Regions from separate parts of the Nocardiopsis sp. M1B1 genome, predicted to be linked through region 2. Evidence: riboswitches for the same ligand, from Rfam matches in the RefSeq annotation. Region 2 holds a riboswitch; the other holds the start of a gene.
What was found. Region 2 has a riboswitch for cobalamin ahead of ACSTA4_RS16960 (ABC transporter substrate-binding protein). Riboswitches for the same ligand answer to the same signal wherever they lie in the genome.
Positions count from the first base shown of each region.

Region 1: it holds a riboswitch for cobalamin, as region 2 does, so the genes downstream of both, metE (5-methyltetrahydropteroyltriglutamate--homocysteine S-methyltransferase) here and ACSTA4_RS16960 (ABC transporter substrate-binding protein) in region 2, are expected to answer to the same signal.

Region 1 covers NZ_CP196194.1:1,897,209-1,900,922, forward strand. Annotated here, with positions in the region: gene ACSTA4_RS08205 (polysaccharide deacetylase family protein) at 1-1,365, opposite strand, end outside; cobalamin riboswitch at 1,646-1,806, shown strand; gene metE (5-methyltetrahydropteroyltriglutamate--homocysteine S-methyltransferase) at 1,972-3,714, shown strand, end outside.
Region 2 covers NZ_CP196194.1:3,880,584-3,884,297, forward strand. Annotated here, with positions in the region: gene purB (adenylosuccinate lyase) at 1-329, shown strand, start outside; gene ACSTA4_RS16950 (histidine kinase) at 523-747, shown strand; gene ACSTA4_RS16955 (threonine ammonia-lyase) at 808-1,767, opposite strand; cobalamin riboswitch at 1,910-2,089, shown strand; gene ACSTA4_RS16960 (ABC transporter substrate-binding protein) at 2,115-3,161, shown strand; gene ACSTA4_RS16965 (FecCD family ABC transporter permease) at 3,170-3,714, shown strand, end outside.

The DNA.
Region 1 (3,714 bases), 2.0 Mb from region 2:
GAGGATGATCGCCCCGTCCGAAGCGCCCTCCAGCACCCGGTCGTGGATCAACGAGGCCTTGCGGTCCTTCCAGTCGAGGGTGTCCACGCTCCACAGGATCTGGGCCAGGCCCATGTCCGCGGTCACCGAGGCCACGCCATCGTCGGTCGAGCCGTAGGGCGGACGCATGAGGTCCATGGTGTAACCCGTCTCGCGGTACACCAGCGCCTGCACGACGTCCAGGTCCGCGCGCACCCCTCCCGCGCCCAGGCCGGCCAGGTCGGGGTGGTTCAGGGTGTGGTTGGCGATCTCGTGCCCCTCGGCGTAGGCGCGCCGCACCGTGTGCGGGTGCTCCATGACGGGGTTGCCGGTGACGAAGAACGTGGCCCGCGCGTCGTACTCGGCGAGGGCGTCCAGCAGTTCGGGGGTGCGCCCGCCGGGGCCGTCGTCGTAGGTCAGCGCCACGCACTTGGTGTCGGGGTCGGAGCAGCCGACGCCGGGGTCCACCGCGGGCACCTGTCCGGGGACGGCGCCGTCCTCCCGGCCGTCCTTGTCGGCCCGGGGCGGGGCGGCGATGGAGAAGTCGTCCACGCCCACGGTCGCGGCGTCGCGCACGCGCAGGCCCAGCTCGGACAGCAGGCCCTCGGCCTCACCGGCGGCGACCACCGCGCGGGTGCGGCCCTCCCGCGCCGGGGCGACCTGCCCGGCGTCGAACTCCACGACCAGGTCCCCGTCGGGGTTGAAGCCCACCGAGTCGTACAGGGAGCTGATCGGGTGGATGACGTCGGGGTCGGCCGGGCCCTCCCCGCCCTCCCCGCTCCCGACGGCGCCGCGCACCAGTCCGTTGAGCTCCTCCAGCTGCTCCTGACCGCCGACCAGCGCGGCGGAGGGGTGGTGCGCCGCGGTCTCGGTGTCGTACCAGTAGGTGGTGTAACCCTCCCGGGACCCCTCGGAGTCGGTCTCCACCCGGGTCACGCGGACCCCCAGCAGGCCGTCGCGCGCCGCGGTCAGGTTCCACCCCGCCTCGAAGGAGACCGCACCGGGGTTGGCCGCCTCGAAGGCGCGCACCTCGTCGGACAGCTCGCGCTCCAGGAAGTCGGCCAGCGGCTCGGCGTTGGGGATCACCGGGTAGGTCACCGAGACGGAGATCTCCCCGTCGTAGGGCAGCTCGGCCTCCTCCACGCCCGCCACGGCGGCCGCGTCCACCTCGGTGAGCCCGTCGGGCTCGCCGGAGGCCGGGGGAGGCGGCTCGCCCTCGGAGAGCGGCGCTCCCTGCGTCCGCGGCCCGGGCTCGGGCTCTCCGGAGGAGCGGGTGGCAAACAACACCATGCCCGCCAGGATCGCCAGGGCTACCACGACCGTGATCAGGGGGTGGTCCGGTGCCATGGCGAGGCGGGACTGCTTATTCACGAGGGAATCTCCACGTTCATCGCTCAGACGAACGTCCGCGGGGAGCAGAGAGGGCTCACCCGCGCAACGCTTGACTTCGTGTGTGACGCCGACCGAAGGACGGGGGTTCTCACCGTCCGGGCCGGGCGCATGGGGCCGCACGCCGGGTACAGGGGCGAAGGGGGCCCTCCCTATACTTGCAGCCGTGGAAGGTACATGATCCACCCCCGCGTCCCGGGCCCGGCCCGGAACGAACGGGGCGGAACCATGTCGCAAGAGGGAACCCGGTGCGAGTCCGGGACTGCCCCGCAGCGGTATGGGGGAACGAACGTCGCCATGAGCACTGGTAGTGCCGGTCGCCGAGACCGGAAACCGGGAAGCGGCGGCCAGTAGGAGGAGCGGTGTCCGCACCGCCCGCGCCCCCGAGTCCGAAGACCTGCCTCCACCCGGCGACGCGCCCGCGGCGCCGGTGGTCCCGCGCCCCGAGGGAGGGCCGGAGGCGGTGGCAGGTCCGGTGCGCGCCCGCGGCGCGTCCGTCGGCGTGCCCGCCCCTCTTCTCCTCCCCGCGGCCGGTACCCGGCTTTCGACGAGGGAGAGAAGCTCATGACCACGACCCCCGCGCCTTCCGCGGCCCCGGGCGGGCCGCGCCCCTCCGTGCGCTCGACCGTGCACGGCTACCCGCGCATCGGCCCCGACCGCGAGCTCAAGCGCGCCTGCGAGTCCCACTGGAGGGGCCGCACCACCGCCCGGGAACTGGACGCGGTCGCCGCCGACCTGCGCCTGGGCGTCTACGCCCAGCTGCGCGAGGCCGGTGTCGACGACATCCCCTCCAACACGTTCTCCTACTACGACCACGTGCTGGACACAGCGGTCCTGTTCGACCTGGTCCCCTCCCGCTTCGCCCCGCCCGCCGCGGCTCCGGACCGCGAGGAGGAGCTGCGCCGCTACTTCGCGCTCGCCCGCGGCGAGCAGGGCGCCCCTCCGCTGGAGATGACCAAGTGGTTCGACACGAACTACCACTACCTGGTCCCCGAGCTCTCGCCCGGCACCCGTCCGCGCCTGGTGGGCGACAAGCCCGTCGCCGAGTTCCGCGAGGCCGCCGAGGCGGGCTTCCACACCCGCCCGGTCCTGGTCGGCCCGCTCACCTTCCTGCTGCTGGCCAAGCCCGCCGACGGCGCCCCCGAGGGCTGGGAACCCGTCCAGCTGCTCGACCAGCTCCTGGACGCCTACGCCCAGCTGCTCGGCGACCTGCGGGCCGCGGGCGCCACCGAGGTCCAGCTGGACGAGCCGATCCTGGCCACCGACGAGGGCCGCGCCGCCGTCGGCCACCTGGAGCGCGCCTACCAGCGCCTGGGCGCGGTCACCGACCGGCCCTCCCTGCTCGTGTCCACCTACTTCGGCTCCATCGGCTCCGCGGCCCTGCGCGTCCTCAAGGAGTCCGCGGTCGAGGCGGTCGGCCTGGACCTGGTCACCGACGACGAGGGCGTGGACGACCTGGTGCGGATCTCCGGCTTGGGCGCCACCCGCCTGGTCGCGGGCGTGGTGGAGGGGCGCAACGTCTGGCGCACCGACATCCCGGCCGCCGTCGCCGCACTCGGCACCCTGCTCGCCCTCACCGACGAGCTGACCGTGAGCACCTCCTGCTCCCTGCTGCACGTGCCCCTGGACCTGGACGCCGAGACCTCCCTCGCCCCCGAGCTGCGCGGGGCCCTGGCCTTCGCCCGGCAGAAGGCCCGGGAGACGGCTCTGCTCGGCCGTGTGCTGTCCGAGGGGGCCGAGGCCGAGTACACCGGACGGGACGGCGTCCGTCCCCCCGCCTTCACCGACGCGCGCGTGCGCGCCCGCCTCGACGCCCTGGGCCCGGACGCCTACGAGCGCCCGCGGGAGCGCGGCAGGCCCACCGACACCCCGCTCACCACGACCACCATCGGTTCCTTCCCCCAGACCGCCGAGCTGCGCAGCGCCCGCGCCGCGCACCGCAGGGGGGAACTGGCCGAGGACGCCTACAAGGACGTCCTGCGCGAGGAGATCGACCGGGTCGTCGCGCTCCAGGAGGAGATCGGCCTGGACGTGCTCGTGCACGGCGAGCCCGAGCGCAACGACATGGTCCAGTACTTCGCCGAGCAGCTGGAGGGCTACGCCACCACCGAGAACGGCTGGGTGCAGTCCTACGGTTCGCGGTGCGTGCGCCCGCCGATCCTGTTCGGCGACGTCTCGCGCCCGGCGCCGATGACGGTCGAGTGGACCACCTACGCCCAGTCGCGCACCGACAAGCCGGTCAAGGGCATGCTGACCGGTCCGGTCACCATGCTCGCCTGGTCGTTCGTGCGCACCGACCAGCCGCTG
Region 2 (3,714 bases):
ACCTGCCGTTCCTGGCCACGACCAAGATGCTCATGGCCGCGGTGCGCGCCGGGGTGGGCCGCGAGACCGCCCACGAGCTGATCAAGGAGCACGCGGTGGGCTCGGCCCTGGCCATGCGCCAGGAGGGCGCGGGCAACCGGCTGCTGGACCGCCTGGCCGAGGACGGGCGTTTCCCGCTCGGCCGCGAGGAGCTGGACGCGCTGCTGGCCGACCGGATCACCTTCACCGGTGCCGCCGCCGACCAGGTGGCCGCCGTGGTGGAGCAGATCGACGCGATCGTGGCCGCGCACCCGGAGGCGGCCGCCTACTCCCCGGGTTCGATCCTGTAGGGGGCTCGGGACTCGCCCGGCGAGGGCCCGGGACGGCACGTGACGCCGTCCCGGGCCCTCGCCGTGTGCGGCGTGCGGACGTGCGGCGACGTGTGTATGACCCAGTTCACTGCCGCTAACAGTCGGTCCGAAAGTTAACGCCTATTACGGTTGTGCTGTCGGCACGTCCACCCCCGAGCCCCTCGGAGCACCCATGATCGACCCCGATTCCTTCGGTACCGCGCTGTGGACCGTGCTGATCGTCGCCGCCGTCGTCATCGCCTTCGGTCTGGCCGCCCTGTCGGACATGGCCATGCGCCGCCGCGAGGACCGCGCCGCGCGCGCCGCCCGGCGCGCGAACCCCGTGGCGGCGCGCGCGGACGAGCGGGAGCGGGTGAACGGGAGCGGGCCCGCCGGCGGCGGGGGCTCCCGCGCCTGAGAACGGCCCCGCCAGGGCGTGGCCCCGGCGGGCGGCCTCCGCCCCGTCCGGTCGCGCGGCTCACGCCACCAGGCGGGCGAACAGCTCCGGGTCGGCGTTGCCCCCCGAGACGACCGCGACCGTCTCCTGCGGGCGTCCGTGCGCGGTGGGCACCCGGCCCGCCAGGACCGCGGCCGCGGCCAGGGCCCCGCTGGGCTCGGCCACCAGACGCGCCCCGTGGGCGAGTGCGGCGACGGCGCGGGCGATCTCCTCCTCGGTCACGGTGACGACCTCGTCCAGGCGGGCGCGCAGGTGGGCGAAGGTCAGCTCGGACAGGCACACGCGCACCCCGTCGGCCATGGTGCGGTGGGTGCGCTCGGGCGGCCAGGCGACCAGGCTCCCGGTGCGCAGGCTCTCGGCGGCGTCGGCGGCCAGTTCGGGCTCCACCCCCACGACGCGGACACGGCGCGGGCCCGCGGCGGCCAGCGCGGCGGTGGCCACCCCCGAGGCCAGCCCGCCCCCGCCCACGGGCACGACGACGGTCGCGACCCCGGGCGACTGCTCCAGGATCTCCAGGCCGACCGTGCCCTGGCCCGCGATGACGCGCGGGTCGTCGAAGGGCGGGACCAGGGTGAGCCCCTCCTCGTCCCGGAGCCGCCGCGCGGTGGCCTCCCGCTCCCGGGGGGCGACCACGACGATGCGGGCGCCGAGGGCGCGCATGCGGTCGACCTTCACCCCGGGCGCGCCCTCGGGGACGACGACGGTGCATGGCGCCCCCTGCCGGGCAGCGGCGTAGGCGAGCGCCTGGCCGTGGTTGCCCGAGGAGTGGGTCACCACACCGCTGCGGCGCCGGGCGGGGTCGAGCAGGGCGACGGCGTTGGTGGCGCCGCGCAGCTTGAAGGCCCCGGTGGGCTGGAGGCTCTCGGGTTTGAGCAGGAACGGCGGCCCTCCGGCGGGGCCCGCCGTCAGCGGGGTGCACACCACCTCCCCGCGCAGGCGCTCCTGAGCGGCGCGGACGTCCTCCACCGTGATCAGTTCCATGCGTTCCCTGTTCCCGGTCCCGGACCGGCCACGCGTGCGGACCGGCGGCCCCCGGGACCGCGGCCGTCGGCCGGGAGGGGGAGCGGGTCTCGCGGAGGGGGCCCGCGTGCACTACCGTGGCCGGTTGACTGTCAGCACAAGTCCATATCGTCGACGTCGCAGTGCACGGGAAGCCGGTGGAAGTCCGGCGCGGTCCTCGCCACTGTGACCGGAGGGCGCCTCCCGCACGCCACTGGGCCGGACACGGCTCGGGAAGGGTGGGGGCGCGGGGCCAGAGCCCGACTCCGGGAGCCAGGAGACCGGCTGCGACCGTCCGCGTCATCAGACCACGAAGGATGGTTTGTTCGATGAAGCCCACCGGGGCACGCGCGGTCCGGTACCGCCTGCCCGCCTGCGCCGCCCTCGCCCTGCTCCTGGCCGCGACCGCCTGCGGCGGGGGCACCGCCGACCCCTCCCCCGAGGCCGCCGGGGAGACGATCCGCAACTGCGGCGTCGAGGTGGCCGCGGACAGCCCGCCGGAACGGGTGTTCGCCGCCTACCAGCCCGCCATCGAGACCGCCCACGCGCTGGGCCTCAGCGACCGCCTGGTGGGGACGGCGTTCCTGGACGCCGCCGTCCTGGAGGAGTACGCCGACGCCCAGGCCGGGCAGGAGTACTACCCCAACCTGCCCAGCCGCGAGGAGCTGCTCAGCCACAGGCCCGACTTCGTGCTCGCCGGGTTCAACGACGTGTTCACCGACGAGAACCTCGGCACGCGGGCCTCCCTGCGCGAGCTGGGCGTCGGCAGCTGGATCCCGGCACCGCTGTGCCCGAGCGGGGACGGCCGCACCGACGCGACCATCGACCCGGCCTCGGTGACGATGGACAGCGTCTACGCCGACCTGCGGGACCTGGGAGCGCTGTTCGACGCGCGCGAGCGCGCCGAGGAGGTCGTCGCGGACATGGAGGGCACGGTAGGCGGGGTCGCCCGGGCCCTGGAGGGCCGCGTGCCCGAGGAGGACCGGCCCACGGTGATGGTCGGCCGCCCCAGCGACCAGGGGTTCCGGGTGGCAGGCGGGCAGGACTTCTCCACCGAGATCATCCGGCTGGCCGGCGGCGTCAACGCCTTCGCCGACTTGGACGGCGGGCGCAACCACGACGTGGCCGTCGAGGACGTGATCGCGCGCGACCCCGACTTCATCCTGGTCGACGTGTGCTGCGACGCGCGGATGACCGCCGCCGACGCCGCCCCGGACGTGGAGCGGATCACGGCCGACCCCGTGCTGGCCAACCTGACCGCGGTCACCGGGGGGCAGGTGGAGGAGTTCACCTTCGCCGACCGCTCCGCGGGTGTGCGCAGCGCGGCCGCGGTGGAGACGGTGGCCCGGATCCTGCACCCCGGCCTGTTCGGGTAGGCGGGCCGATGGCCCCCCATGTGGCCGAGAGGCCCGTGACGACCGTGCCCTCGGGGGTCCGGCACCGGCTGCGGGCCGCCGCCGACGGTTCCGGGGTGCTCGCCGGAGCCCGCGCCCGCGCGGCCGGGCTGGCGGTGGCCCTGCTGGTCCTGGCCGCGACCCTGCTGGTATCGGTCCTGGTCGGCTACGAGCGGCTGTCGGTGTCCGACGTGTACCTCGCCTACGCCGGTTTCACCGGTTCGGACACCGACCTGGTCGTGCGGCACCTGCGTGTGCCGCGCACCCTGGCCGGGCTGGCGGTCGGCGCGGCCCTGGGCGTGTCCGGGGTCCTGGCGCAGGGGGTGACCCGCAACCCCCTCGGCGATCCCGGCGTGCTCGGCGTCAACGCGGGCGCCTCCCTGGCCGCGGTCCTGGCGATCAGCGTGTTCGGTGCGTCCTCGCTGCTGGGCTACGTCGGCTTCGCCTTCGCGGGCGCCGCGGCGGCCGTCTGCGCGGTCTACGCCGTCGGGTCGCTGGGCCGGGAGGGCGGCGGTCCGGTCAGGCTCACGCTCGC